Regions from separate parts of the Mesorhizobium sp. B3-2-1 genome, predicted to be linked through region 4. Evidence: riboswitches for the same ligand, from Rfam matches in the RefSeq annotation. Region 4 holds a riboswitch; each other region holds the start of a gene.
What was found. A riboswitch is a leader RNA that binds a small molecule or an ion and turns the genes downstream of it on or off. The one in region 4 is predicted to bind cobalamin.

Region 1: linked by a shared signal. The riboswitch ahead of FJW08_RS03855 (DUF1636 family protein) and the one ahead of bluB (5,6-dimethylbenzimidazole synthase) in region 4 are both predicted to bind cobalamin.
Region 2: linked by a shared signal. The riboswitch ahead of FJW08_RS24960 (DUF1636 family protein) and the one ahead of bluB (5,6-dimethylbenzimidazole synthase) in region 4 are both predicted to bind cobalamin.
Region 3: linked by a shared signal. The riboswitch ahead of FJW08_RS13600 (aromatic ring-hydroxylating dioxygenase subunit alpha) and the one ahead of bluB (5,6-dimethylbenzimidazole synthase) in region 4 are both predicted to bind cobalamin.

Annotation. Positions count from the first base shown of each region.
Region 1 covers NZ_VFTI01000003.1:39,570-46,641, reverse strand. The annotation lists gene FJW08_RS03880 (HlyD family secretion protein) at 1-1,034, opposite strand, end outside; gene FJW08_RS03875 (MarR family transcriptional regulator) at 1,031-1,510, opposite strand; gene FJW08_RS03870 (iron ABC transporter permease) at 1,656-2,705, opposite strand; gene FJW08_RS03865 (ABC transporter substrate-binding protein) at 2,705-3,652, opposite strand; gene FJW08_RS03860 (ABC transporter ATP-binding protein) at 3,698-4,486, opposite strand; gene FJW08_RS03855 (DUF1636 family protein) at 4,483-4,860, opposite strand; cobalamin riboswitch at 4,986-5,192, opposite strand; partial or broken gene FJW08_RS03850 (AraC family transcriptional regulator) at 5,313-5,462, shown strand; gene FJW08_RS03845 (helix-turn-helix domain-containing GNAT family N-acetyltransferase) at 5,470-6,405, opposite strand; gene FJW08_RS03840 (DSD1 family PLP-dependent enzyme) at 6,590-7,072, opposite strand, start outside.
Region 2 covers NZ_VFTI01000028.1:53,399-60,470, reverse strand. The annotation lists gene FJW08_RS24975 (NADH-quinone oxidoreductase subunit B) at 1-237, opposite strand, end outside; gene FJW08_RS24970 (NADH-quinone oxidoreductase subunit A) at 228-593, opposite strand; gene FJW08_RS24965 (winged helix-turn-helix domain-containing protein) at 926-2,125, shown strand; cobalamin riboswitch at 2,155-2,362, shown strand; gene FJW08_RS24960 (DUF1636 family protein) at 2,400-2,828, shown strand; gene cobW (cobalamin biosynthesis protein CobW) at 2,830-3,867, shown strand; gene FJW08_RS24950 (cobaltochelatase subunit CobN) at 3,886-7,072, shown strand, end outside.
Region 3 covers NZ_VFTI01000011.1:50,540-57,611, reverse strand. The annotation lists gene FJW08_RS13605 (hybrid-cluster NAD(P)-dependent oxidoreductase) at 119-1,219, opposite strand; gene FJW08_RS13600 (aromatic ring-hydroxylating dioxygenase subunit alpha) at 1,240-2,487, opposite strand; cobalamin riboswitch at 2,602-2,804, opposite strand; gene FJW08_RS13595 (DUF680 domain-containing protein) at 3,298-3,504, shown strand; gene FJW08_RS13590 (DUF680 domain-containing protein) at 3,576-3,779, shown strand; gene FJW08_RS13585 (DUF680 domain-containing protein) at 3,846-4,085, shown strand; gene ugpC (sn-glycerol-3-phosphate ABC transporter ATP-binding protein UgpC) at 4,165-5,277, opposite strand; gene FJW08_RS13575 (alpha-glucosidase family protein) at 5,307-6,971, opposite strand; gene FJW08_RS13570 (carbohydrate ABC transporter permease) at 6,976-7,072, opposite strand, start outside.
Region 4 covers NZ_VFTI01000016.1:46,600-53,671, reverse strand. The annotation lists gene FJW08_RS17740 (MFS transporter) at 1-955, opposite strand, end outside; gene FJW08_RS17735 (TetR/AcrR family transcriptional regulator) at 1,075-1,683, shown strand; gene FJW08_RS17730 (hypothetical protein) at 1,774-2,757, shown strand; partial or broken gene bluB (5,6-dimethylbenzimidazole synthase) at 2,925-3,431, opposite strand; cobalamin riboswitch at 3,603-3,782, opposite strand; gene FJW08_RS17720 (histone deacetylase family protein) at 3,905-4,831, shown strand; gene FJW08_RS17715 (exodeoxyribonuclease VII small subunit) at 4,835-5,086, shown strand; gene FJW08_RS17710 (DUF2277 domain-containing protein) at 5,179-5,445, shown strand; gene FJW08_RS17705 (pirin family protein) at 5,486-6,406, shown strand; gene dxs (1-deoxy-D-xylulose-5-phosphate synthase) at 6,501-7,072, shown strand, end outside.

The sequences.
Region 1 (7,072 bases), on a different contig from region 4:
ATGCGCTGGGTCACCTTGACCCAATTGCCCGTGGCGTTCTGGGCGGGCAGCAGCGAGAAGTCCGCGCCGGTGCCGGCACCGATAGCCTTGACAGTCGCCTCGAAGGTCCTGCCCGGATAGGTGTCGACCACGATCTCCGCCTTCTGACCAGGCTTCATGTTGGTGAGTTGGGTTTCCTTGAAATTGGCGTCGATCCAGGTGTCGCCGGTTTCGACCAGCGCAAACAACGGTGTGCCGGAGCCGACATACTGGCCGACCTTGAAGGACGCGGCTTGATAGACAAGACCATCGGCAGGCGCCTTCACCGTGGTCTGCGCCAGGTCATAGGCAGCCTTGTCGCGCGCGGCGAGCGCCGACATCACGGTCGGATGCTTGTCTGTCTCGATATCGGGATTGCCGCCGAGCGCCGCCTTGGCGCTGACGATGCCCTGTTCGGCAACGGCGAGCTGCTGTTTTGCCTTGTCGAGATCGTTCCTGGCCTGATCCAGCGAGGACTTGGCGTTGATGCCCTTCTGCGCGAGATCGGCGGCACGGTCATATTGCGACTGCGCATAGGCAACTTCGCTGCTGGCGGATTTCTCCTGCGCCATCGCCTGGCTGTAAGCGGCGCGCAGCTGCTCGACATTGAGGCGCGCGGCAGCCACCGCCGCGTCAGCCTGTGCAAGCGCGATCCGGTAGGGCTCGGGGTCGATGGCGAACAGGAGATCGCCCTGCTTCACCGTCTGATTGTCCGATATGGCGACCTGAACGATACGACCGGCCGTGTCGGAGGCGATCGACACCTTGGCCTGCTGCAGATTGGCGTTTTCCGTTTCCTGGTAGCGCCCGCCCGTCACCCAGACATAGCCGCCGCCGATGATCAATGCCGCCGGTAAGGCAAACATCAGGAAGAAGCGGCCGATGCGGCGCTTCTTCTTCGGCGCCGCGACCGGCTGCACGGGAGGAGTGACCGCGACAGGGGCGGCAGCCGGCTGGGCCGGCGCTTCCATCTCCACCTTGGGAGCGTTTTCTTCAACCTTGGCTACCGCGTTCATGCTGCCGCACCTTCCGAACTCTTGATCTTTTCAAGTGACGAAGCTTCGCTGTCCGTCAGATTCTGTACCATTACATCCAGCGCCCGGATCAGGACGCGCCGGTCTTCCGGCGAAACGCCGCTGAGCGATTCCTCATAGACCTCGCCAGCAAGGCTCTTGACGTCCGCATAGGCCGCATTCGCCTTCTCGGTTGGGAAGATCATCCGCACGCGCCGGTCGGCCGCGTCGGAGCGGCGTTCGATCCAGCCGCCCTCCTCCATCCGGTCGACCAGGCGTGAGACGCTGATCGGCTCGATTTCGAGCAGTTCGGCGAGCCGCGCCTGTGCAACGCCCGCCTCCTTGGCAACGCGGACCAGAAGCCGCCACTGCGCCGAGGACAGGCCGAGCCCACTGGCGCGCGCCTCGAAGCGCTTGCGCATCAGGCGCTGCACGTCGTGGATCAAAAATCCCAGTCTGTCGATGCCATCTGAAACCATGAGCGATACATATAATAAGCGTGCTTACTAATCAAGATACCACATCGCCACGAAAGCCGGAAAAATGCGCATGGCAGGTCTGCAACGCGATCCTGGTTAGCGACAGGTGAACGCCCTTCCCATGCGAAACGCGCGGACGCCGTCTTCAAAGGCGGTTTCGAACAACCATGGTGACGACGAAGAACGCGCCGAGCGAGCTGGTGATGATGCCGATCGGCAGTTCCTGCGGCGGCAGCAAGGTCCGGGCCAGAAGATCGCTTGCCAGCAGGAGCACCGCCCCGAAAACCGCGCAACTTGCGATCAGGCGCAGATGCAAGGGACCGGCCAGTGGCCGCGACAGATGCGGGATCATCAATCCGACAAAGCCGATGACGCCGGCGACCGAGACGAGGATTGCCGTCGAGAAAGCCGCCACGAGAAATGTCGTCCTGCGCATGCGGGCCACCGGCACGCCGAGACTTTCGGCGGCGCTTTCGCCGGCCAGGAAAGCGTCCAGCTTGCGGTGGTTCCACAGTCCGTAGGCCGCGATCGTGCCAGCGCCGACCGCGCCCAGCCACACATTGTCCCAGCGCGCCAGCCCGAGCCCGCCCATGGTCCAGAACAGCACCGAATGGGCCGCGCGCTGGTCGCCGGCAAAAACCAGATAATTGGTCAAGGCCGTGAACATGAAGGAGACGGCAAGGCCGGCGAGGATCAGCCGTTCGGGACCTTGCCCCCTCACCCGCGCCACCAGCAAAAGCACGATGGAGGCGGCGAGGATGCCGCCGGTGAACGCAGCCACAGGCAAGGTCCAGATGCCGAAGCTGTCGCCGAAGACGGTAATGACGGAAACCGCGCCGGCAGCGGCCCCCGACGACAGGCCGAACAGGAAAGGGTCGGCAAGGTCGTTGCGGGTCACGGTCTGCAAAAGCGCGCCGACGATACCCAGCCCGCCGCCGACATAGATCGCCAGGATCGTGCGTGGCAGCCGCAAGTCGACGACGATCTTGCCGACCGGGCCCGATATCCCGGGCTCATCCAGCCCGATGGCACGGCCAAGGGCGGCGGCGACATCGGTTAGAGGTATCAGCGTCGAGCCGTAAGCGATCGACAGCAGCGCGAGAGCGACGAGCGCCACCGCGCCCGCCGTCATGGCCAGCGTGAAGGCTTTGTGCCCTGAAAGCGAGCCGGATTTGTGCTCTCGGGCAAGATCCATCAGAACGCTTCCGGATGCATCGCCCTGGCGATCTTGCCGATGGCTTCGATGTTCGCCGGTCCTGGCGTCAGTTCGGCATAACGAAGCGCCACGAAGCGCTCGTTCCTGACCGCGTCCGTCTCCTTCATCGCCGGGTGCGCCTTCAGGAAATCGAGCAGCTTCCTGTAACCGCCGCCGTCCTGATAATCGAGCAGGATGAGGAATTGCGGATTGCGCGCCGCCACCGTCTCCCAGTCCGTGTTGCCCCAGCTCGTTTCCATGTCGGCCATGATGTTGTCGCCGCCGGCCGCCGATATCATGGCGCTGGGGATGGCGAACTTTCCCGCGGTAAAGGGCTTGTCCTCGCCGGAATCGTACAGGAACACGCGTGTTCCCTTGGCGCTGCCGACCTTGGCGGTGATATCGGCGAGTTGCGCCTTCCAGCCGGCGACAAGCTTCTCCGCTTCTGCCTCCTTGCCGAAGACCTTGCCCAGCTTTTCGATATCGCCATAGAGCAGGTCCATGGAGGCGGCCGGGCGGCTCTTGTCGAGATGGACGCAGCTTTCGGTCAGCACCAGCGTCTTGATGCCGTGCGGAGCGAGCGTGTCGGGGGTCACGTCGCCGCCGGGCTTCATGCCGTAGTACCAGCCGGCGAAGAAGAAATCGGGCTCGGCGGCGACGAGATTCTCCAGCGTCGGATATTTCGGCGCCAGTTCGGGAATGGAACCCTGCTCTGCCTTGAATTCGGGGCCGACCTTGTACCATCCGGTGATACCGGTCAGGCCGACGATCGACGGCTGCAGCTTCAGCGCGAAGGCCATCTCGGCCATGTTGAGATCATGGATGACGGCGCGCTTCGGCGGCGCGTCGAAGGTCAGCTGCTTGCCGCAGCTGTCGACGGTGACGGGGAAGGCAAAGGCTGTCGAGGCCAGCAGCGAGACGACGAGGGACAAGGCGAGGCGTTTCACGGACTTTGCTCCTTGGTTGAACGTGTCGGATAAGGATGGATTTGATCAGGACGGCGGTGCGGCGCGGTTCGGAAGGTCGAACACCGTCAGTTCGCGGTCCTCGGTGGGATGGCGCAGGCGAAACACGTCGACGCCGAAAATCTCGCGGATCAACTGCTGCGTCAGCGCCTCGTGCGGCGGCGCCAGCGCCTGCAGCCGGGCCTCGTTCATCACCGCGACCCTGGTGGCGAAGGGCGCCACCAGGGTCAGATCGTGCAGCACCGCGATCACCGTCATGCCGAAGCCGGCCACCAGTTCGAGCAGTTGCGCGCGGGCGCGCGGGTCGAGGTGGTTGGTCGGCTCGTCGAGGAACAGGATCTTGGGCTCCTGCGCGATGGCACGCGCAAGCTGGGCGCGCTGGCGTTCGCCACCAGACAGCGAGCCGATGGTCCGGCCGAGCAGCGGCAACAGGCCGGTCCGGCGCAGCGCGTCCACGACAATGTCGCGTTCCTCGCCGCGGCGCCTCAGGCCGGCATGCGGGACGCGGCCAAGCTCGACATAGTCGATCACCGCCAGCCGTGGGTCCGGCTGGTCGGTCTGGCCCACGACGGCGATATGCAGAGCCCGTTCGGCGGGCGAAATCCCATCCAGGCGCCGCCCGCCGAGCTTCACCTCTCCGAAGCTCGGCCTGAGCATGCCGGACAACATGCGCAGCAGCGTGGTCTTGCCGGCGCCGTTGGGACCAATGATGGCGAGGCGGTCGCCGGATGTCACCGACAGGCTGACGGCATGGACCAGATGCCGGCCATTCGCCGTCGCGCCCAGGTCGCGCGCATCGAGAAGCGGCGTTGTCATCGATTGCCATCCGCCAGCTTGCCGGCTCCCGGGATGCGGGCCAGCGTCTTGCCGGCCAGGCCCGGCGGACGTTGTCCGGAATTGCACCAGCCGTCCGGAAGCGAAGCGTAAAGCCTGGCAAACCGCACGAGATCGGCAGCGTCGGCCTGCGCGTCGATCGACCCGAAGAGATAGGCTGCCTTGCCTGGCGCCTGGAAAGCCACTGTCAGGGGACGCGCGCAACCCGCCATGCAAGCCACGCCCTCGACCGTGAAACCATGCGCCACGTCAGGCTGGGCCGAGAGGCGGGAGCGCAACTCGGCGCACAAACCTTCGCCCGACCTGACGCCGGTCGGCACGTCGCGGCAAAGGGTGCACACGATGATCTGGTGCATGGAGCCGGGTTGAATACGATCGATTGCGCCGTCCAACTTCCCGTCACTTTCAAAACTGGCGACGGAAGGATGTTGGTCGACCGGCCGACAAGACCGATGTCCACGTTTCCTCCCGGCACACCCCGTCCGGTCAACTCAGTGATGGCAGGTCTCCTGGCTCACGGGTCTCTGCGCAATCCTGCCTTCCCAGCCTTGCCGGCCAGTGGCGTTCCGGATCTTGCTCACCGCTTACAGTTGCGGGGGCAGCCGCGGCCTCGACCCCATGGGGTCTCACCGCGTTCCCTTTTCACCCCTCGCCTTTCGGCTCGGGGACCATCACGAGTCGCAGCCTAGGCCGCGCGCGACAGCGAGGCAAGGCGATTGCTTCGTTTTGTTATAACAGAACAGACCTGAGAGCAAGCCTGTCGTCGACTTTGCGTCCGGCCGCCTGACAGCCGTTGCCGTTTTTTCATCGGCGCACGATCGACACGATCTGGAACGGCTGGCTTCCCGCCTCCGGCCATGAAATCGCCTACGCGTCGGAATTCGAGCGCTATGGGCCCGAATTCGATGGCCGCACCGGTAATGGCGGGCTGGAGATCTGGGTGCGGGTCAAGGCATGACGCGCCGCTACAGGTCCAGATCCCAGTTCTGTCCGACCAGATCCTTGCCGAAGGAATGGTGGGGCTCTTCCTCGATCAGCTTGAAACCGGCCGCCTGGTAGATGTGCCGGGCGGCGGTCAGAATGTCGTTGGTCCATAAGGTCAGCGTCTTGTATCCCCTGGCGCGGGCGAAGCCGATGCATTCCTCGACCAGGCGCTTGCCGATGCCGAGGCGGCGCGCCGAAGGTTCGACATAGAGCAGCCGCAGCTTGGCCACCTGATCCGACTTGCGCACGACGAAGACCGAGCCGACGACCTCACCTTCCCGCTCGGCGATCCAGCCGCGCTCCCATTTCGGATCGAAATTCTTGACGAACTCGCCGAGGATCTCAGCCACCAGTGCCTCGTAGGTTTCGTCCCAACCATAGTCCTGGGCGTAGAGCATGCCCTGGCGGCGCGTGACCCAGCCGATGTCGCCAACCTGCAGCGGCCGCAGGATGTAAGGCACCTTGGGTTCGGGTCTGTCGCCGAGCAGGTCCTGGACGATGCGCATGGCCTTGACCAGCCGATCCTGATCGACGGGCGCCAGGCGACCGAGTAGCGCGCGCACCTGGTCGTGCGAATCCTGGTTGAGCGGCGCGAAGGCTTCCCTACCCGCTGGCGTCAGCGCGATCGAGGCGCGGCGCGCGTCCGCCTCGGTGGCTTCGCGCTCGACCAGACCGCGCTCCTCGAATTTTTTGAGCAAACGGCTGACATAGCCGGGGTCAAGGCCGAGATCGCGCACCAGGTCGCTGGCGACGAGCCCGTCGCGATGGGCAAGCTCATAGAGCACCCGCGCCTCGGTAAGCGAAAAGGTGCTTTTCAGCCAGCCTTCGTCGAGCACACCGATCTGGCGGGTGTAGAAGCGGTTGAACGCGCGCACCGCGTCGATGCGTTCCTTGCCGGGGTGGTCGTGGATCGTCATGGGGGTTCCTCCTGTCCTGGACAGGATCAGTCATTTAGTTGACTGAGTCAATAAAATCGTTGCAACGAGGCGCCTCACAACTTCGTCATTCTTGTGCGGAGCAGGGAGCGCAGCGACGCGCGCAGACCCTGGAATGACGACATTGCAGATGCAGGCGCCAATGGCGACGCCGAGACGACAGCCATCACCCCATCGGCAGCACCGGCCAGCGGTCGACGATCCTGCCACCGGAAAGCACCGCGATCGGCCCGAGCTGCTGCAGCACGGCTTCGCTCTGCGTCGGCCGCAGGAATGCGTAGTCGCCCGGCCTGACGACGGCCTCGGCGGGCAGGGACATGAATTGCTGGTTGGAGGACAGGCCAAGCAGACCGTTCGTCTCCATGCCTTCGGGAAACACCGGTTCGGCCATCCATTTGCCGCTATAGAGATAGCAGCCCTTGCGCGGAAACCGGCCGAGCGCCTGGAGCAGACGCGAGACCGCCGGCGGGCCGGGCAGCATCGGCTCGACCACCTTCAGAATGGGCGTTGCGATGAAGGCCGCCGGCTGAAAGCCGCCGAGACCTGGCGTGTCGAAATCGCCGGGCAGCACGAAGGCCGAGCCCATCGACACTTCGTTGGCGGTGCCGCCATGATGAAGCAGCGCGGTCTTGCTGCCGCCAATGTTCAA
Region 2 (7,072 bases), on a different contig from region 4:
GTGGATCATCTCGACCGCGCAGCACGCCAGGCCGAAGGTCATGAACATCAGCGAGCCGCTGCGCGCCCAGGTGATCAGCGCCTCGGTCGAGGTGACCAGAAAACCCTTGTCGGCAAGCTCGTTGTTGATTTCGAGGAAGAAGGGATCGTCCTGCCCCACCGGCTTGCCGGTGTTGGGGTCGATGATACCCTTGGGCTTTGGCGCGACGAGGGTGCCTGAACTGTCGTTCAATCCCATTCCAGCGCTCCTTTTTTCCATTCATAGGCAAAGCCGATTGTCAGCACTGCCAAAAACACCATCATCGACCAGAAACCGAGCATGCCGATCTTCGAGAAGGACACCGCCCAGGGAAACAGGAAGGCTACTTCGAGATCGAAGATGATGAACAGGATCGACACCAGGTAGAAACGGATGTCGAACTTCATGCGGGCGTCGTCGAACGAGTTGAATCCGCATTCATAGGCGGACAGCTTCTCGGGATCCGGGTTTCGGTAGGCTACCAGGAACGGCGCCGCGAGCAGCGCCAGGCCGACCACCAGCGCCACGCCGATAAACAGGACGATGGGCAGGTACGAACTGAGGAGTGCGTTCATGCAGCGGCTTTCCGTTGGCGCCAATCCACGTTGATTACAGCACCGGACCTTAATGCGGAAGCGTGACAGATTAACCGCTGAACCGTTTTAAGGAGCCTATGCTGCAACGCGGCGAGGGTTAGCGCAGCACTTCCAGCGAAGCAAGTCAAACCTTGTTCAAAACACCGAGCTGGACGGCAATCCGGGAGAAACTGGTCCCATATGCTCCTGTTTGATTTCCTTCGTCTTTTACTCCACTTTTCTCTCCTGACAAGGTTGCCGCCAAAACCCTGCTAGCATGGACAGGAATCACCCCCCGCAACGCCAGACAGGTCCACCAGAGACGCATCCGCATGAAGGAAAAGATCTCGCTTGCCGCCGCCCGGCGCATCGCGCTCGCCGCTCAGGGATTTCTCGATCCCCGCCCCGCCGGCACGCCCGACCGCCGCCACTTCGCCCGCGTTCTGTCTCGCACCGGCCTGCTGCAGATCGATTCCGTCAGTGCGGTGGTTCGCGCCCATTACATGCCCCTCTATTCGCGTCTTGGCCCCTATCCCCTCGCTTTGCTCGACAATGCCGCCGTGACGCGAAAGCGCACTGTGTTCGAATACTGGGCGCACGAGGCCTCGTTCCTGCCCGTCGAGACCTACCCGCTGATGCGCTGGCGCATGCGGCGCGCCGAGCAAGGCGATGAAATGTATCTGGGGCTGGCCAAATGGGGCCGCGAGCACGCCCCCTATATAGAAGAGATCTACCGCGAGGTCGTGGCACGCGGCCCGATCGCCGCTTCCGCGCTGGAAGGCCAGAAAGGCTCCGGCGGCTGGTGGGGCTGGAGCCACGCCAAGCACGCCTTCGAATGGCTGTTCTGGGCCGGGCGCATCACCACCGCGCACCGGCGCGGCTTCGAGCGCTTCTACGACCTGCCGGAGCGCGTGCTGCCGCAGGCGATCCTCGACCTGCCGGTACCGACCGCCGAGGATGCACATCGCGAATTGCTGCGCATCTCCGCCCGCGCCCATGGCGTGGCGACATCGGGCGACCTGCGCGATTATTTTCGACTCTCCCCCGCCGACATGAAAGGCCGCCTGGAGGAACTGGTCGAGACCGGCGAGTTGCTGCCGGTCCGTGTCGAGGGCTGGGACAAGCCGGCTTACCTCCATAGGGGCGCGCGCTTGCCACGCAAGATCGAGGCCCGCGCCCTGCTGGCGCCGTTCGATCCGGTCGTCTTCGAGCGCTCGCGCAGCGAGCGGCTGTTCGATTTCCACTACCGTATCGAGATCTACACCCCGGCCGACAAGCGCCAATATGGCTACTATGTCCTGCCCTTCCTGCTCGGCGACAGGATCGTGGCGCGCGTCGACCTCAAGGCCGACCGGCCGGCAAGTGTCCTGCGTGTCCATGCCGCCTACGCCGAGCCCGGCGCACCGCCCGAAACCGCCGCTCAGCTCTCCGAGGAATTGAAGCAGATGCAGGGCTGGCTTGGCCTCGAACGCATCGAAGTGACGCCCGCCGGCGACCTGGGCCCGGCGCTGTCCGACATCGCGGTGTCGTAAGCTCGCGTTGACACCGCTGCCCGCAAGAGCCTAAATCCAATCCAGACGGTCTCCTCTCGGCAAAGGGAGGAGCCAAGAGGGAATGCGGTGCGGGATTGAAAATCCCAAATCCGCGGCTGTCCCCGCAACTGTGAGCGAAGAGCCAAGGCCGAAAGCCACTGGGATTGTCCCGGGAAGGCGGCTACCCAAGGCGATGACCCGCGAGCCAGGAGACCTGCCGTCTGGAATGCAAGTATCCGATCGTCCGGCGGGTTTTCCGGGCAAGGAGCCTGATTTGGATCGCGACGGCAGTTTTTCGGCTGAAACAACGGACATTTCGTCCGGCGGGGATGATTCCCTGGCCGGCATCACTGTCATCGTCTGCGCCTCCTGTCGCGACGAGACCGGCTCCGATGCTCATCCCCGGGCCGGCGAACTTTTGGCTGAAGATACGCGCCAAGCCGCCTCGGGCGACAACATCCGCATCCGCACCGTCGAATGCCTCGGCAATTGCAAGCGCCGGCTGAGCGCCGCGATCCTGCGCGACGGATGCTGGAGCTATGTGTTTGGCGATCTGACCCCGACCAGCGGTGCCGATCTCGTCACCGGCGCGAAACTCTTCGCCACCTCCAGCGACGGCCTCATTCCCTGGCGGGGCAGGCCCGATAGCCTCAAACGCGGCCTCGTTGCCCGCATCCCTCCCCTCGACATGCTGAAAGACTGATATGACCGCATCCGTTTCCCGCGTTCCCTGCACCGTCGTCACCGGCTTCCTCGGCGCCGGCAAGACGACCCTTGTCCGCCATCTTCTGGAAAACGCCGGCGGCAAACGGATTGCCATCATCGTCAACGAGTTCGGCGACATCGGCATCGACGGCGAAATCCTCAAGGGCTGCGGCATCGACACCTGCCCCGAGGAAAACATCGTCGAACTGGCCAATGGCTGCATCTGCTGCACCGTCGCCGACGATTTCGTGCCGGCGCTCGACCAGATCCTGTGCCTGACGCCGAAGGTCGACCATATCCTGATCGAAACCTCGGGCCTCGCTCTGCCCAAGCCGCTGGTCCAGGCTTTCCAGTGGCCGTCGGTGAAGAGCCGCGTGACCGTCGATGGCGTCATCGCCGTGGTCGACGGTCCCGCACTTGCCGAAGGCCGGGTTGCCAACGACATGGAAGCCCTGCAGGCGCAGCGCGCCGGGGATGAAAGCCTCGACCATGATGATCCGGTCGAGGAAGTGTTCGAGGACCAGATCGCCTGCGCCGATCTGATCATCCTGTCGAAGAGCGACCTGATGGACGCCGACGGCTCGGCCCGCGCTAACAGCATCATCGGCGAACACGCCGCCCGCGCCGTGAAGATCGTGCCGACGTCTCATGGCAAGGTCGATCCCTCGGTGCTGCTCGGCCTCGGGCTCGCCGTCGAGGACGATATCGAGAACCGCAAATCCCATCACGACGGCGCATTCGACCACGAGCATGACGACTTCGACACGTTCATCGTCGACATTCCCTCGATCGCCAATCCCGACGAGCTGGCAAAGCGCGTCGCCGCGGCCGCCGAACAGGAGAACGTGTTGCGGGTGAAAGGCTTCGTCGAGGTCGGCGGCAAGCCGATGCGGCTCCTGCTGCAGGCCGTCGGCCCGCGCGTCAATCACTACTATGACCGCGCCTGGACCGCCGGGGACGACCGTCGTTCGCGCCTGGTCGTCATCGGCCTCAAGGGGCTGAACCGGCCGGCGATCGAACGCATACTCGCCGGCTGATTTTCGGGCACGGGCGCGATGCACATCCTCACCACGACCTCCGCCTCGCTCGACGACCTCGCCGAGCCTGTCGATCTCAGGCAGACGCCGGCGGATATCGTGGCTCTATCCTTCACCGACAGCGACCTCGCCGGGCTGGCGGCGGCATGGAAGGCCGACGCCGATCGCCTGCCCTCGATGCGGCTGGCGGCACTGCGCGACCTGCGCCATCCCATGTCGGTCGACCTCTGGGTCGACAGCGTCGCCCGCCACGCCAAGGTCGTCCTGGTGCGTATCCTCGGCGGTTACGACTGGTGGCGCTATGGCTGCGACCAACTGGCGGCAATTGCCCGCGAACGCGGCATAAGACTGGCGCTGCTTCCCGGTGAAAGCCATGACGAGGATCTCAGGCTGATCGAAGCCTCGACGCTGCCCCGCGCCGAACTCGACGGCCTGCTCGGCTATTTCCGCGAGGGCGGCCCGGCCAATATGAACGCGCTGGTGCACAGGCTGGCGGGCTTGGCCGGACAGGATACATCAGTCGCCAGTCCGGTCAGCGTGCCGAAGGCCGGTTACTATCAGTCTGGAATGGGGGTCGCAGAGAAGCCGGACCTTTCAAATGTCAGCGCCCCCATCATCCCGATTCTCTTCTACCGATCGATGCTGCTCGCGGCCGATGTCGCCCCGATCGATGCGCTGGCCGACGCTTTGCGCTCCCAGGGACTGGCACCGGTCCCGATCTTTGTTTCCAGTCTCAAGGATCCGCTGTCCCTGGCATTCGCCGAAAATGCCGTCGCATCGCTGAAACCGGCCGCCATCATCGCCGCGACCGCTTTCGCGTCCGGCGCCGAGGCCGGCGTGGAAACCCTGTTCGACCGCGCCGGCGTGCCTGTCTTCCAGGTCATCGTCGCCACCACACGCCGCGACGTCTGGGAAAACAACCAGCGCGGGCTGGCACCCGCCGACCTTGCCATGCATGTCGTGCTGCCCGAACTCGATGGCCGCATCCTTGCCGGCGCCATTTCCTTCAAGGGCGAGAGTGATGTCGACCCGGCGCTGGGCCACCGTGCGTTGGCCAACCAGCCGCAAGCGGATCGTGTGGAGCAAGTGGCTAAGCGCGTAGCGGCCTTCATCCGTTTGCAAGAGACCCCGCGCGCCGAACGCAAGCTCGCGATCCTCATTCCCGATTATCCCAGCGCCCCTGGCCGCACCGGCTATGCGGTCGGGCTGGATGTGCCGTCCAGCGTGATCGCCATGCTGCACGACTTGAGCGAACAGGGCTATGCCGTTGAAGGGATTCCACAAACGCCGCGTGAATTGCTGGATTTGCTGGAGCGCGGCGATCATGGGCTGGGGCTGGAAGACTACGACTCCTTTTCGACGGAGTTACCGATATCGGCAATTGCCGCGGTAGAGGCTGCTTGGGGCAGAGCGGAAAGCGTGACAGGTCTTCGCGAGGCGCCCCCCTCTGTCCTGCCGGACATCTCCCCCTCAAGGGGGGAGATTGGCAGCTCCAGCGCCCCGTCCATCCCTGCAATGTTGGCATTTGGCGAAAGCCGTGACGACAGCGCAATCTCCCCCCTTGAGGGGGAGATGTCCGGCAGGACAGAGGGGGGCGCCTCGCGCAAACCTTCGCTATCAAGCAAGAAACACTTCCCCTTCCGCGCCGCGCATTTCGGCAACATCACCGTGGCCCTCGCTCCCGACCGTGGCCGTTCCGCCGATCGCCGCGCCGACTATCACGACTCGTCCCGGCCTCCGCGCCACGCTTTGATCGCCTTCGGCCTGTGGCTGCGCAGATCGCTCGGCGTCCATGCCTTGATCCATGTCGGCGCCCACGGCACGCTGGAATGGCTGCCCGGCAAGACGGTTGCGCTTTCGCAAAACTGCTTTCCCGAGATCGTGACCGGCTGCCTGCCCGTCATCTATCCCTTCATCGTCTCCAACCCCGGCGAGGCGGCACAGGCCAAGCGGCGGATCGCTGCCGTCACCCTTGGCCATCTGCCGCCGCCGCTGACGGGCGCCGGACTGGACGAGGGCCAGCACAAGCTCGAGCGGCTGGTCGACGAATATGCCCAGGCCGACGGCCTCGACCGCCGCCGCCGCGACCGTCTCGCCAGGTTGATTGTCGAAACCGCGCAAAAGACCGGCCTCGCCTCCGAAGCCGGCGTCGCCGCGACCGATGCGCCCGATGAAGCGCTGCGCCGCATCGACGCCTGGCTCTGCGACCTCAAGGATTTCGCCATCAAGGACGGGCTGCATGTCTACGGCCATGTCCCAGACGACGAGCCGGACCCCATGCGCAGGCAAAGCGCGGAAGCCGAGAAGGCCGCGCTGCTCGCCGCGCTCGATGGCCGCCACGTCAAGGCTGGCCCGGCCGGCGCGCCCGCGCGCGGCCGCTCCGACGTGCTGCCGACAGGCCGTAACCTGTTCACCTCGGACCCGCGCACCATGCCGACGCCGACCGCCTATGATCTCGGCAAGGTGGCTGCCGAGGAAGTGGTGCGCGGCTACATGCAATCGCATGGCGACTGGCCCCGCTCCTTGGTCATCGATCTCTGGGGCTCGGCCTCGCTGCGTACCGGCGGCGAGGAGATTGCGCAAGGCCTGGCGCTGATGGGCTGCCGGCCGCAATGGGATGCTGCCACCGGCCGCATCACCGGCATCGAGGTGCTGCCGCCGGCTACGCTCGGCCGCCCGCGCGTCGACGTCACCTGGCGCATATCAGGCCTGTTCCGCGACATGTTCCCGACCCAGATCGCACTGATCGACGCCGCAGCCAAAGCCGTTGCCGCGCGCGACGAGGACGATTCGGAAAATCCGCTCGCCGCCAGGACCCGCGCCGACGGCAAGGTCAGCCCGCGCATCTTCGGCACCTCGCCCGGCACTTACGGCGCCGGCGTCGAGGAGATTTTGTCCAGCGGCGACTGGGCGGCGCGCGAAGAGATCGGCCGCGCCTATCTCGACGCCACTTCGCATGCCTACGGCGGTGCCGGCGGCGAAGGCGTCTCGGCACCCGGAGCGTTTGAAGGCCGCATCGCCGAGGCCGATCTTCTCGTCCACACTGGCGACGACCCTGGCCGCGACATTCTCGAAGGCTCGGCCGACGTCGCCTTCATCGGCGGCTTTTCGGCCGCCTTGGCCACACTCGGCAGGAACGCCGACGTCATCGTGCTCGACACCACGGATCCGCAAAAGCCGAAACCGCGATCGGTTGGCGAGGCGG
Region 3 (7,072 bases), on a different contig from region 4:
GTGGCGACCGTCGCCTGATCGTCCCATCGGCGGAATTGCCGCGACGGCCGAAGAAGGATTCGAAAACGATATCCCGGCAAGGCAAGCTGTGCCGACCATTTCTGCGATCAGTTCGGCATCAAGCCTCGATTTCCAGCGCCGACAGTGGCTTGGAACAACAGGCCAGGATGAAGCCATCGTCGACCTCATGATCGAGGATGCCGCCATTGTGGCTCATCTCGACGCTGCCGGAGACTTTCTTCACCTTGCAGGTTCCGCACAGGCCGAATTCGCAGGCCGCCGGTATCCGCACGCCCGAGGCACGCGCCGTCTGCAGCACGGTCTGGCCGGCGACGCATTCGGCGTCGACATCCGAAAGCGCGAAGCGGATCGGCGTCGCGGCTTCGACGGGGACAGCCACACCGTCCTGCGCCGGCGCCGCGAACGGGGCCGGGATTTCCTCCACGGTCGGTGCGGCAAAGCTCTCCTGATGGTACTTTGTCATGTCGAAGCCGGCGGCTTCCAGCATGCCGCGCACGGCGCGCATGAAGGGATCTGGGCCGCAGCAGAAGATTTCGCGTTCGCGGAAATCGGGTGCCAGGAGCGGCAGCCGGATGGCGTCGATGCGGCCCATATGGCCGTACCAGCCCTCGCGGCTCGACCGCTCCTCGATCATGAAGCCGAGCGACAGGCCCGGCATATGGCCACCGAGCAGCTCGAGCTCCTTGCGAAAGATGATCTCTTCCGGGCGCCGCGCGCAGTTGACGAAGCCGACATCGGTCCATGGCGCGCAGTCGTTCAGCCAGCGCAGCATCGACATCATCGGCGTCACGCCGGAACCGGCCGAGACGAACAGATACTTCGCCGCCGGATGGCTGTGCAGTGAAAAGTCGCCGCCTGGTCCATAGGCCTTGACGTGCGAGCCCGGCGCCAGGTGATCGAACATCCAGCGTGTGCCGACGCTGCCCGCCTGCGCCTTCACCGTCACCGCGATCGAGAACGGCCGCGACGGCGAGGACGACAGCGTATAGGTACGCATCAGCGATCCGTCCGGCGTCGGCAGTTCCAGCGTCACGAACTGGCCTGGCTTATAGCGGAACCAGGTCTGGTTGTCGGACCGGAAGGTGAAGGTCTTCACGTCCGGCGCCTCGTCGCTGACGCCGGTCACTTCCAGCACCTGCAGCCTGTCGTTCCAGGGCGCCATCTGGTCGAGATGACGATAAAGGCCAAGGTCGGTCATCGCATTCATCCCTCAGCCTCTCATGCGACGCTGCGCAGCGCGGGCCGGCCACCTTCGGCAAGGCGCGGTCCGATGAAGCGGGCATACCAGTCGACGAACTGGATCACACCGCCCTCATGCAGCTCGGAATAGGGGCCGGGCTCGTAAGCGGGCGATAGGATACCGAAGGCGTTCTCTTCGACGATGCGGCGATCCTGGTCGTTGGTTTCGGTCCAGACATGGGTGAGTTCGGCGAGATCGTAGTCGACGCCCTCGACCGCATCCTTGTGTACCAGCCATTTGGTCGTCACCGCCGTCTCCGTGGCGCTGACCGGCAGCACGCGGAAGGTGACGGCATGGTCGATGAGGATATGATTCCAGGTTGTCGGGTAGTGATAGTGCATCAGCGTGCCGATCCGGTCGCCCGAGACGCTGTCGGACAGGTTCTTCTTCACCGCCCGCCTGCCGGTCATCGTGTAGCTCTGGGCATCGCGCAGCAGCGGCGCGCGGGTGGCGCGGTATTGCCCGGCCGGGTCGATGCGGAATTTGCTGGGTAGGCCAGCAGCCTCGCATTTCGCCCAGTGCGCCAGCATCTCCGGATCGCTGTCGGCCCCTTGCACGCCGGTCACGGTCGGTGCTTCCGGGAAGGTCTTGCACAGCTCCGGATGATTGCCCGCGCAATGATAGCATTCGCGGTTGTTTTCCCAGACCAGCTTCCAGTTGCCCTTCTCGATGATCGTGCTCTCGAAGGCGATCTTGGCCTCGCTGAGCCGGTGCGGCTTCAGATAGGGCTCGATCATCGCCCGCATCGGCGCGAAGTCGGCGGGCTCCTTGGCCAGGCAGATGAAGACATAGCCGGCGACGCTTTCGCAGGCGACCGGCTTCAGCCCGAACTGGCTCTTGTCGAACCCATCGGCCATCTGGCGGGCGAACAGCAGCCGGCCGTCGAGCTCGTAGGTCCACTGGTGATAGGGACAGACCAGTTTGGCGGCCATGCCCTTGTCGGTGTTGCAGACGCGGCTGCCGCGATGGCGGCAGGAATTATGGAAGGCGTTGATCTTGCCCTGCTGATCGCGCACCAGCACGACTGGATAATCGCCGATCTGCACGGTGATGAAGCTGCCCGGCTTGGGCAATTCGCAATCATGGCCGATGAACAACCAGTCGCGATACCAGATCAGCTCCATGTCCAGCTTGAAGTAGTCCGGGTCGGTGTAAAAGGGCTGTTCCAGCGAAAAGCCTTGTTTGCGGCTGTTCAAGAGCCTCAGCATGTCGTTGCGCGCGTCCATGTCCTGTCCTCAGTTTCAAGGACTGAACTGGTGGTGATTGAGGAAGGACTGGACGCAGATCGGCGAAAAGCCGGACAAACACCATCCGCCTCTTGACCGCCCACCGCGATCAGTCGAGTTCTAGCCATCTCGGGCTGGTTTCCGGGCTCTGGAGTTGTCCTTGCGGACCATCGCGACACCTTCCCAAGCCTTCGCCCAGTGGTCTCCCGTTGCGACTTGAACTCCACCACCGTTGCGGGGGCAGCGCCGGAATCTGACCGGCTTCCCAATTCTCCGCTCCATCGTCACGCAGCGGCACCTGAGATGCCTGATCTAATCACGACAGGCTTTGCGACATCGGCACGAAAGCGACATCGCATCCATGCGGCGCGACACGCACGCTGGATCGTCGTGACAGGGTCGTAGCCGTTGGAATCGAACTCCGTCGCCAGACGCGCCGGCACCGTTTTCGACCCCTTTGCCGCGGGCGAGAAGGTTAACGGTTTCAAAAAGTGACTATTAGCAGAGTCTAAAATCGAACCGAACGGTTCGTTTCTGTTGACGGTGCGTGCAAGACCGTGTGAACGCCGAGCCTCCGACACAGTTGATGATCGAGGCGTTGGCTTTAGATAACCAATTGATATCACGAAGAAAAAGAGCGGATTTGGAAAGCCCTGGTACAATTTCAAGTGGTGGGGTCATGGTCCACGCTGAACAACTTCGTGATTGGAAACGGCCGGGGGGCTCTCCCACATCGGGGCTGTCCGAACGACGCGATTTTAATCCCAAGACACGCCGCTAGACGGACGGAAAAATACTGGAGTACCCAAAATGAAAAAGATTGTTCTCACTGCCGCCGCCGTTCTGGCGATTTCCGGCAGCGCCTTCGCTGGTAGCGACAATTACGGTTCGAACGGCGCCAATCAGCCCGCAGCAGCCGTGGACAGCTCGTACACCGCTTCGACCTCCACCAAGACGTCGGAGCCGGTTGCTCAGGCGCCTGCTCAGGGCAGCGATCGCAACCTCTTCGGCCGCTAACGGCCTATCCGCACGGATGGCGGGCTTGCCCGCCGGTCCGGTGGAATTCAAGAAATTCAGGAGTGTCTAAAATGAACAAGATCCTTATTGCCGCCGCCGCCGTTCTGGCTATTTCCGGCAGCGCTTTTGCCAGCGACAACTATGGCTCCAACGGTGCCAACCAGCCTGCTGCCGCGGTGGACAACTCGTACACCGCTTCGGTCGACAAGTCGGCTCCTGCCAACCAGGAGCCCGTCCAGCACGGCGCCGATCGCAACCTGTTCGGCAACAACTAACATCTCGTCAAGCAGGGACGGCGCGCTCAGCCCGTCCCTTGAATTCGAAAATATCGGAGTAAAAAAATGAAAAAGATTGTTCTTACCGCCGCCGCTCTTCTGATTGCCGCTGGCGGCGCCTATGCCGGCAACGACAACGTTGGCGGCACCGACATCAACAAGCAGGCGACCGTCAACGTCGATACGTCGCATACGGGTTCGATCCGCAACAGCGACTCGCCCGTCTACAAGCTGCTCAATTCGTCCGGCGACGTGCAGAAGCCGGCGCATCAGGGTGCTGATCGCAATCTCTTCGGCAACAACTAACCAGCCGTGGTGATATACAAAAGAGAGCGGCGGGCTTGCCCGCCGCTCTCTTTTTGCGTCGTCGAGACAGGTTGTGGTCTCAGGCGGCTTTTGCTTCCGCTTCGTGCAGCGCGAACGACCGTCCATCCGCATCGAAGATATGAAGGTCTCCGGCATTGGCGGTCAGCCGCAGCGTCGAGCCGCGCTTGACCTCGACATTGCCCGGCAACTTGGTCACCAGCGGCAGGTCGGCACGGCCGATGTCGATATAGACCAGTTGGACCTCGCCGAGCTGCTCGAGATAATCGACCGTCCCCTCGAACAGATAGTCGCTACCACTGGCGATCGCGAGATCTTCCGGCCGCACGCCGAAGCTGACCGCCGCTCCCTTTGCCGAAGCAGGCGTCGCGATCGGTACCGTCGCCTTGCGTCCGCCGACATGGCTGATGATGGTTGGGTCGCCCGTCCTGTCGACCGTCGCCGGCAGGATGTTCATGGCCGGTGAGCCGATGAACTGGGCGACGAAGAGGTTGCCGGGGTTCTTGTAGAGCTCCATGGGCGTGCCGACCTGCTCGATGTGGCCGTCCTTCAGCACGACGATGCGGTCGGCCAGCGTCATCGCCTCGACCTGGTCGTGCGTGACATAGATCATGGTCGTGTTGGGCATCGATTCCTTGAGCTTGGCGATCTCGATACGCGTGGCGACGCGCAGTGCCGCATCAAGGTTCGACAGCGGTTCGTCGAACAGGAACACCTTCGGATTGCGCACGATGGCTCGCCCGATGGCGACACGCTGGCGCTGGCCGCCCGACATCGCCTTGGGCAGGCGGTCGAGATATTTGGTCAGCTGCAGGATTTCGGCGGCCTGCCGCACCCGCTTGTCGATCTCGGCCTTGCTTTCCTTGCCGATCTTCATCGAGAAGGCCATGTTGTCGTAGACGGTCATGTGCGGATAGAGCGCGTAGGACTGGAACACCATGGCGATGCCGCGCTTCGACGGCGGCACGTCGTTGACCACCTGGCCGTCGATCCTGAGTTCACCCGACGTGATCTCCTCGAGCCCGGCGATCGAGCGCAGCAAGGTCGACTTGCCGCAGCCCGACGGACCGACGAAGACGATGAACTCGCCCGATTTGATGTCGAGGTCGATGCCGTGGAGAATGTTGAGATTCCCGTAGGACTTCTTCACTTGCCTCAAATTGACATCGGCCATTGATTTCCTCCAGTGATTCCTCAGATGTTTCAGCCTATGCGCCCGAACCAGGCGCCGTAACCGCCGAGTTCGATCGAGCCGGTGCTCGCCTGCCCGGAAAACCCGTGTCCCGCCAAAGGTTGCAGGGTTCGGTTGCCGAGGTCAACCTTCGCCGGCGCGGCAGCCAGATTGAAGACGCAGACGACCTCCTCATTGCCCGCCCGGCGGGTGAAGGCGACGGTGTCGCCCTGGCTTTCGATGAAGGTGATGTCGCCCTTGGCCAGCGCCGGATGGGCGCGGCGGAAGGCAAGAAAGCGCCGGTAATGCTCGAGCAGCGAGGTTTCGTCACCTTGCTGCACGTTGACCGCCTTTGACAGATGCTTGGCTGGCACCGGCAGCCAGGGCTTTGCCTGGGAGAAGCCGCCATTCCTGGCGCTGCCATCCCATACCATGGGCGTGCGGCAGCCGTCACGGCCCTTGAATTCGGGCCAGAAGCGAATGCCATAGGGGTCCTGCAGGTCCTCGAAGCGCAGATCGGCCTCGCCGAGCCCGAGTTCTTCGCCCTGGTAGATGCAGACCGAGCCGCGCAACGACATCAGCAATGCCGAGATGACCTTGAGATAAGCGGTCGGGTCGGCTTCGTCGGCGGCCCAGCGCGAAGCCGGGCGCATCACGTCATGGTTGGAAAACGCCCAGCACGACCAGCCGTCGCTGGCCACCCTGCCAAAAGCTTCCAGCACCGAGCGGACCTTGGCGGCGCTGATCTTTTCCGGCGCCAGGAAGTCGAAGGAATAGCACATATGCACGCGCTTGCCGCCGGCGGTATAGGCGGCGACCACGTTCAGCCCGCGCTGCGAATCGCCAACTTCGCCGACCGCGGCGGTGGCCGGATACTCGTCGAGCAGCGCCCGGAAACGCTCGAGGAAGGCGAGGTTCTCCGGCCGGCTCTTGTCGTAGATATGATCCTGGTAGTTGTAGGGGTTGACCGCCGGCGCCGTCTGGTCGTTGCGCTCTTCCGGCGGCAGCGGCGGGTTGTTTTCCAGTCCCTGGCTGTGGAAGTAGAAATTGATCGTGTCGAGGCGGAAGCCATCGACGCCGCGCTCCAGCCAGAAGCGGGTGACGTCGAGCAGCGCGTCCTGGACCTCGCGGCTGTGGAAGTTGAGGTCGGGCTGCTCGGCCAGGAAATTGTGCAGGTAGTATTGCTGGCGACTTGTGTCCCATTGCCAGGCCGAGCCGCCGAAGATCGACAGCCAGTTGTTCGGCGGCGTGCCGTCGGGCCTTGCGTCCGCCCAGACATACCAGTCGGCCTTCGGATTGGCGCGGCTGGAGCGGCTTTCCTTGAACCAGGGGTGGATGTCGGCGGTATGCGACAGCACCTCGTCGATCATCACCTTGAGACCCAGCCGGTGTGCCTCCGCCGTCAGGGCGTCGAAATCCGCCAGCGTGCCGAACATCGGGTCGACGTCGCAATAATCCGAGACGTCGTAGCCGAAATCCTTCATTGGCGATTTGAAGAACGGCGAGATCCAGATGGCATCCGCGCCAAGGGTGGCAATGTAGGGCAGCCTGCCGATGATGCCCTTGAGGTCGCCGATGCCGTCGCCATTGGAGTCCTGGTAGCTGCGCGGATAGATCTGGTAGATCACCGCGCCCCGCCACCAGTCGCGGTCGACGGCGGGGTCTGGTTTCGAAGTCGCCTTCAAAGCCGATTGCATGGTCTCAACCTCCTTTCACCGAGCCGGCCAGCAGCCCGCGGACGAAATAGCGCTGCAGCGAGAAGAAGACGATCAGCGGCACGATGATGGTGATGAAGGCC
Region 4 (7,072 bases):
TGATGAAGGTCGGCGAGATCGCCACGCCGCTGATGAAGACAGTCAGCGCGAGCGCAGGCACGGTGCCGGCGGTAAGCGGCAGCAGCGTGCCGAGCGTGACCAAAGCGACCGCGATGGCGAGCTGGCGCTGCAGCGGTGCTTTCAGGTTGAGCGCGCCGATGATGATGCCGAGCACGAAGGACCCCAGCGCATAGACGCCGATGACGAGACTTGCGGCGCCCGGCTGGCCGAATTCCTTGGTGATCGCCACCGTGCTCACCTCCGTCGTCGCGAAAGTCGCGCCGATGAAGATCATGGCGAAGGTGATGATTTGAACCGGCCCCCGGCGGATTGCCGAGCCCGTTGAGCCATGGTCCACCGGTCGCACTTGCGGTTCGGTCGAACGCTGCAGGATGAAGGCTGTCGAGCCAAGGGCGAGGAACAGCGTGCTGACGAGCACGCCCGCTTCCGGGAACAGCGCGGCACTGAGGCCCACCGACAGCGATGCGCCGGCGATATAGACCAGTTCATCCGCCGCCGACTCGAAGGCGAAGGCGGTATTCATCTCGGGCCGGCCCCGGAAAATCTCGGTCCAGCGCGCCCGCACCATGGCCGGCATGCTTGGCATTGCCGCCGCCAGCAGTGCCGACACGAACAGCGTCCATACCGGCCAGTCCCGGTTGGCCGATGCGATCAGGGCCGCGAATGCGAGCACGGAGATGATGGTGGTGGGTACGACAACCCGCGTCTGGCCGAGGCGGTCGACCAACCTCGATATCTGCGGCGCCAGGAAAGCATTGGCCAAGGCGAATGTCGCGGAAACCGCACCCGCCAGCCAGTATTCGCCACGCGTCTGCGACAACATCGCCACGATGCCGATCGGCGCCATGGCGATCGGCAGGCGCGCCATGAAGCCGGCGGCGGCAAAGTCCTTGGCTCCGGGAGTGCGAAAAATTTCCGAATAGGGGTTTTGCATGATCCTGTTCCTCGACAAGGAGCGATTCGACGATTACATACGAGACGTATGAGTGTTAAATAGACCATACGCCCCGTATGTCAATTGGCATACGGGGCGTATGTAGATAAGGCCAGGACATGCATCGACCACGCAAGGAGATGATCGCGGAGACACGCGCCAAGCTGATCGCCGCGGCACGCCAAGCCTTTGGCACCATCGGGTACGCCGAAGCGTCGATGGACGATTTCACCGCGTCGGCCGGACTGACGCGCGGCGCCCTCTATCATCACTTCGGCGACAAGAAGGGACTGCTCGAGGCGGTTGTCGCGCAAATCGATGCTGAAATGGCGGCGCGGGTGAACGAGGTCGCGTCGAGGGCGCCGACCCGCTGGCAGCATTTCGTCGACGAATGCACCACCTATATCGAGATGGCGCTCGAGCCGGAAATCCAGCGCATCATGTTCCGGGACGGTCCGGCGGTGCTGGGCGATCCGGCACAGTGGTCGAATGCCAATGCCTGCGTCGGTTCAATGACCGATCATCTGACCGTGCTGCAAGAGGAGGGGATGGTCGTGCCGGGCCTCGATCCCGAGACCGCGGCGCGGCTGATCAATGGGGCGAGCAGCCAGGCCGCGCAGCGGATCGCCAACTCGAACGATCCCGAAGCGACGTCGAGGAAGGTGGTGGCAGCCTTCAAGCAATTGCTTGAAGGCCTGCTCGAGAAGCCGGAAGCGCGGCCAAACTGAGCCACCGTGGCGCCTCCCGCCGCCGCCTGCAATTGACAATAGCCGGTTTGAGCGCATCCTCCACAGCCATCTCTGAGGGGAGATTCGGGCATGTGGGATTTCGATATCGGCAGGTCGGTGTCCATCATGATGCGGACCTGGCCCTTCATTGTCTTTCGCATGATCGTCTATTTCGGCATCACGCTGGCCTACATCATGGCCACCGGCACGGGCGCCTCCGTCGGCTATGGCATCGGCCATATCTCCACCGATCCTGATGGACCGTTGTCCATCGCCATGTGGGGTGGCGTGGTCGGTTTCGGCCTCGTCTCGATCGCCGTCTATTGGATCCGCGAATATATCCTTTACGTCGTCAAGGCGGGTCACATCGCCGTCATGGTTCATCTGATCGACGGCCATGACGTTCCCGACGGCCAGAACCAGATCGCCTACGCAAGAGAGATTGTGACCGAGCGTTTTGCCGAGGCGAACATCCTTTTCGTCGTCGACCAACTAGTCAAGGGCGCTATCCGCGCCATCACCGGCCTGCTCGGCGGCATCGCGGCTTTCCTGCCCATTCCGGGCCTGAGCGGCCTGGTCTCGTTCCTCAACACGGTGATCCGCCTGTCGCTGACCTATGTCGATGAGATCATTCTCGGCTACAACATCCGCATCAATTCGTCCTCGCCCTTCGAGACCGCGCGGCAAGGCATCGTGCTCTACGCCCAGAACGGCAAGACCATGGTCAAGAACGCCATCTGGCTGGCGGTGATCATGTGGAGCGTCTCCTTCGTCATCTTCCTGCTGATGCTGGCGCCGGCAGCCGCTATTCTTTACGTCATGCCCGGTCAGCTCGCCGGTTGGGCCTTCGTTCTGGCCATCGTCTTTGCCTGGGCTTTCAAGGCGGCCTTCATCGAGCCGTTCGCCATTGCCTGCCTGATGCAGGTCTATTTCAAGACCATCGAGGGCCAGGTCCCCGATGCCGCCTGGGACGCCCGGCTCGCCGAAGCCTCGTCAAAGTTCCGGGAACTCAAGGACAAGGCGCTCTCCACCTTCGACGGTTCGCGCTGGGGTACGGCCGGCGCGACGCGCTGATCGGCGGGGTTTGCCGGCGCAGCGGCGACGGTGTTGAGGCGGGCCACCGTGGATTTGAGCGAGGCCTCACCCTGGCCGCAAAACGTCTCGCTCATGATCAGGTCGGGCAGCGGCAGCCGTCGGCCCCAGCCATGCGTTTCGAGGTCGGGTTTGGGCGCGAACTCGGAAACACGGCCAACGCAGAGATAGGCGATCGGCGTCACGTGGCCGGGGATGGATAGCAGGCTTTTCAGCGCTTGCGTCTCGATGATGCTGACCCAGCCGACTCCAACGCCCTCGGCGCGTGCCGCCAGCCAGAAATTCTGCACCGCGCAGACCGTGCTGTAGAGATCCATTTCCGGATTGTGCCAGCGCCCTAGCGGCGAGCCTTTCGAGCGCTCGCGGTCGCAGGTGATGCAGATGTTCAGCGCGCTTTCGCAGATGCCTTCGAGCTTGAGCTTGCGGTAGAGCGCCCGCCGGTCTGCCTCGATTGCCGGCAGTTCCTGTTCGCGGGCGGCCAAGAACAGGTCGCGCACCTCCCCCCGTCGCGCGGCATCGCGAATGACGATGAAATTCCAGGGCTGCATGAAGCCGACCGACGGCGCGTGATGGGCGGCAAGCAGCAGCCGCGCGAGCACCTCGTCGTCGATCGTCTCCGATGTAAAATGGCTACGCACGTCGCGCCGCGTGAACATGGCGCGGTAAACCGCGTCGCGCGCAATCTGGTCAAATCCATCGCCCATTGCAGCGGTCATGTCTTCCGGCATCGCTTGTCCCCTTGCGATTGCAGCAGTTCAAATTCTCAGAGCGTACTTTGTGCGTCCAAGAAGGCGCACGCCGCTCTGATATCATCCGCCTGACCATGCGGATGACGATGCCTGCCAGGCCGGTCTTCTGGCTCGGAATCAACCCACGTCCGGTGCCTTCCCGTCATCGACAGTGGCACTTACCGGCGCAGTCCCCCTCACAGCGTTGGGCACGCCACGGTATCAAACCGTGTTCCCGATTCTCCCGCTTTCGCGGGCACCAGGCAGTAGCAGCAGTCTTACGCCGAATGGCCGGCGACGCCAATGCCCGCAGCGACATGAATGGACGCAGGTTCGATTTTCCCCAGCGATCAGGCCGCAACGCATGGCCATCGCCGCGCCGGGGCACTAGATAGAGGGACATGGCCACTCGTCTCTACACGCACCCGATCTTTCTCGAACACATCACCCCGCCCGGTCACCCCGAGCGGCCCGACCGCCTGCGCGCCATCGAACGTGTGCTCGACGACGAAGCTTTCGCCGCGCTCGACCGCGTCGAGGCACCGCAAGGCGACGAGGCGACCATCCTTTACGCGCATCCCGCCGATTTCGTCGCGCGTGTCCGCGCCGCCATCCCCGACGAAGGCATTGCCCGCATCGATGCCGACACCACCGCCAGCCCGAAGAGCTGGCAGGCCGCGACCACGGCGATCGGCGCCGCCAACGCCGCCGTCGACGACGTCTTTGCGGGCCGCGCCGACAATGTTTTCGTCGCCGCCCGGCCACCTGGGCACCATGCGGAAAAGACCACGGCCATGGGCTTCTGCTTCTTCAATACGGCGGCAATCGCTGCCCGCTATGCACAGAAGAAGCATGGCGCCGAGCGTGTCGCCGTCGTCGACTGGGACGTGCATCACGGCAACGGCACGCAGGATATTTTCTGGGACGATCCCTCGGTGCTCTATTGCTCGACGCACCAGATGCCGCTCTATCCCGGCACCGGCGCGAAGAGCGAGACCGGCGCCGGCAACATCGTCAACGCGCCGCTGGCGCCGCAGACCGGCAGCGAGGTGTTTCGCGATGCCTTCCTGTCGCGCGTGCTGCCGGCACTCGACAATTTCGCGCCCGACCTGATCATCATTTCGGCTGGCTTCGACGCGCACCATCGCGACCCGCTGGCGGAAATCAATCTGACCGAGGACGATTTCGACTGGGCGACCGGCCAGCTGATGCAGCGCGCCGCACGCCATGGCGGCAACCGGCTCGTCAGCCTGCTCGAGGGCGGCTACGATCTGCAGGGATTGGCATTTTCGGTCGCCGCCCATGTCGGGCGACTGATGAAAGGATGAATGATGACTGGTGAGATCAACGAAGACGTCAAGGCGATGAGCTTCGAACAGGCACTCGACGCTCTGGAGAAGATCGTCGATGATCTGGAGCGTGGCGACGTGCCGCTCGACCAGTCGATCCGGATCTACGAGCGCGGCGAGGCGCTGAAGATGCATTGCGACCGGTTGCTGAAGGCCGCTGAGGACAAGGTCGAGAAGATCAGGCTGTCGCGCGACGGCAAGCCGGTTGGAACCGAGCCGCTCGACGCGGACTAGGGAGCCGAGCAGCTTTACCGATTTTTGGACACGATCATGATCGAGGATACAGTTCGTCCCGATTGAAACGGACAAGAGGAGATACGGAAGCGATGTGCAGAAACATCAAGACCCTGTTCAATTTTGATCCGCCGGCAACCAATGACGAAGTCCGCGACGCGGCACTCCAGTTTGTCCGCAAGCTGAGCGGTACGACGCGGCCTTCCGCCAAGAACCAGCATGCATTTGATCACGCGGTCGACGCCATCGCGGCATCGGCACGCGAGCTTCTCGATTCGCTCGAAACCCACCAGCATCCGCGCAATCGCGAAGAGGTGGCGGCTAAACTAAGAGCAAAGGCGGCGATCCGGTTCGCCTGATATGCCCAAAGCGCCCACTGACCGCTGACCAGGAGAGTTCATGAGCTTCTTCCCGGGGAAAGACCCTGAGGCCGGCGATGCCTTCGCCAGCGACCAGATCGAGCTGATGGTCATCCCGAACGCCAAGGATATTGGCGGCTTCGAGGTGCGCCGCGCCTTGCCGACCGCCAAGCGGCGCCTGGTCGGGCCGTTCATCTTCTTCGATCGAATGGGTCCCGCCATCATGCGCGCCGGCCAGGCGCTCGATGTCCGTCCGCACCCGCATATCGGCCTGTCGACCGTGACCTATCTGTTCGACGGCAAGATCAGGCACCGCGATTCGCTCGGCACCGAAATGGTGATCGAGCCCGGCGACGTGAACCTGATGACCGCAGGCCGCGGCATCGTCCACTCCGAGCGCACGCCGCAGGAATTGCGCGGCGCGCCGATGTCGATCTCCGGCCTGCAGACCTGGTTGGCTCTGCCGGACGGCAAGGAAGAGGTTGCGCCGGTATTCGAGAACACAGCTGCGCTGCGGCTTCCAGAGATCGATGCCGAGGGTGTTAGCGGCCGTGTCGTCATCGGCGATTTCCAAGGATTGCGGTCTCCGGTGCGGGCGGATTCCGAAACGCTCTACGCTGATTTGCGGCTTGCGCCCGGTGCCAGCGTCAAGATCCCGGCCGATGCGGAAGAGCGCGCCATCTACACGCTGGAGGGCGAGGTCTCGATTTCAGGCGACGTCTTTCCGGCGGAACGGCTGCTGGTGTTCCGTCCCGGCGACGAGATCGTCATATCGTCGCCGACGGGTGCGCATTTCATGCTATTCGGCGGTGCCTCGCTCGGTTCGAAGCGCTACATCTGGTGGAATTTCGTCTCCTCGTCCAAGGAGCGCATCGAGCAGGCCAAGCAGGAATGGAAGACCGGCCGCTTCGATATCGTCCCCGGCGATGAGAAAGAATTCATTCCGCTGCCGGAAGGCTGAGCGGTGAGGGACTGACTATCCGCGTTACCGACACGCATTTACTTTCGCCGGCCGGCGGCCTATCCCGCCGAAGAAAAGAAAGTCTGGGCCCAACGTGAACGCAACGCCGCATACGCCGCTTCTCGACAAGGTTCGCGTCCCGGCCGACCTGCGCACGCTGGCCGAGAGCGAATTGCCACAGCTGGCATCCGAGCTTCGGGCCGAACTGGTCGACGCCGTTTCCCGCACCGGGGGCCATCTCGGTGCCGGCCTTGGCGTGGTCGAACTGACGGTGGCGCTGCATTATGTCTTCAACACACCCGATGACCGGCTGATCTGGGATGTCGGCCATCAGGCCTATCCGCACAAGATCCTGACCGGACGCCGGGACCGCATCCGCACCTTGCGCCAGGAAGGCGGCTTGTCGGGCTTCACCCGTCGGGCCGAGAGCGAATACGACCCGTTCGGCGCCGCCCACTCCTCGACATCGATATCGGCGGGTCTCGGCATGGCCGCCGCCCGCGACCTTTCGGGTGGTCGCAACAATGTCATTTCAGTCATCGGCGACGGCGCCATGTCGGCCGGCATGGCCTATGAGGCGATGAACAATGCTGGCGCGCTCGATGCCCGCCTCATCGTCATCCTCAACGACAACGACATGTCGATCGCGCCGCCGACCGGCGCGAT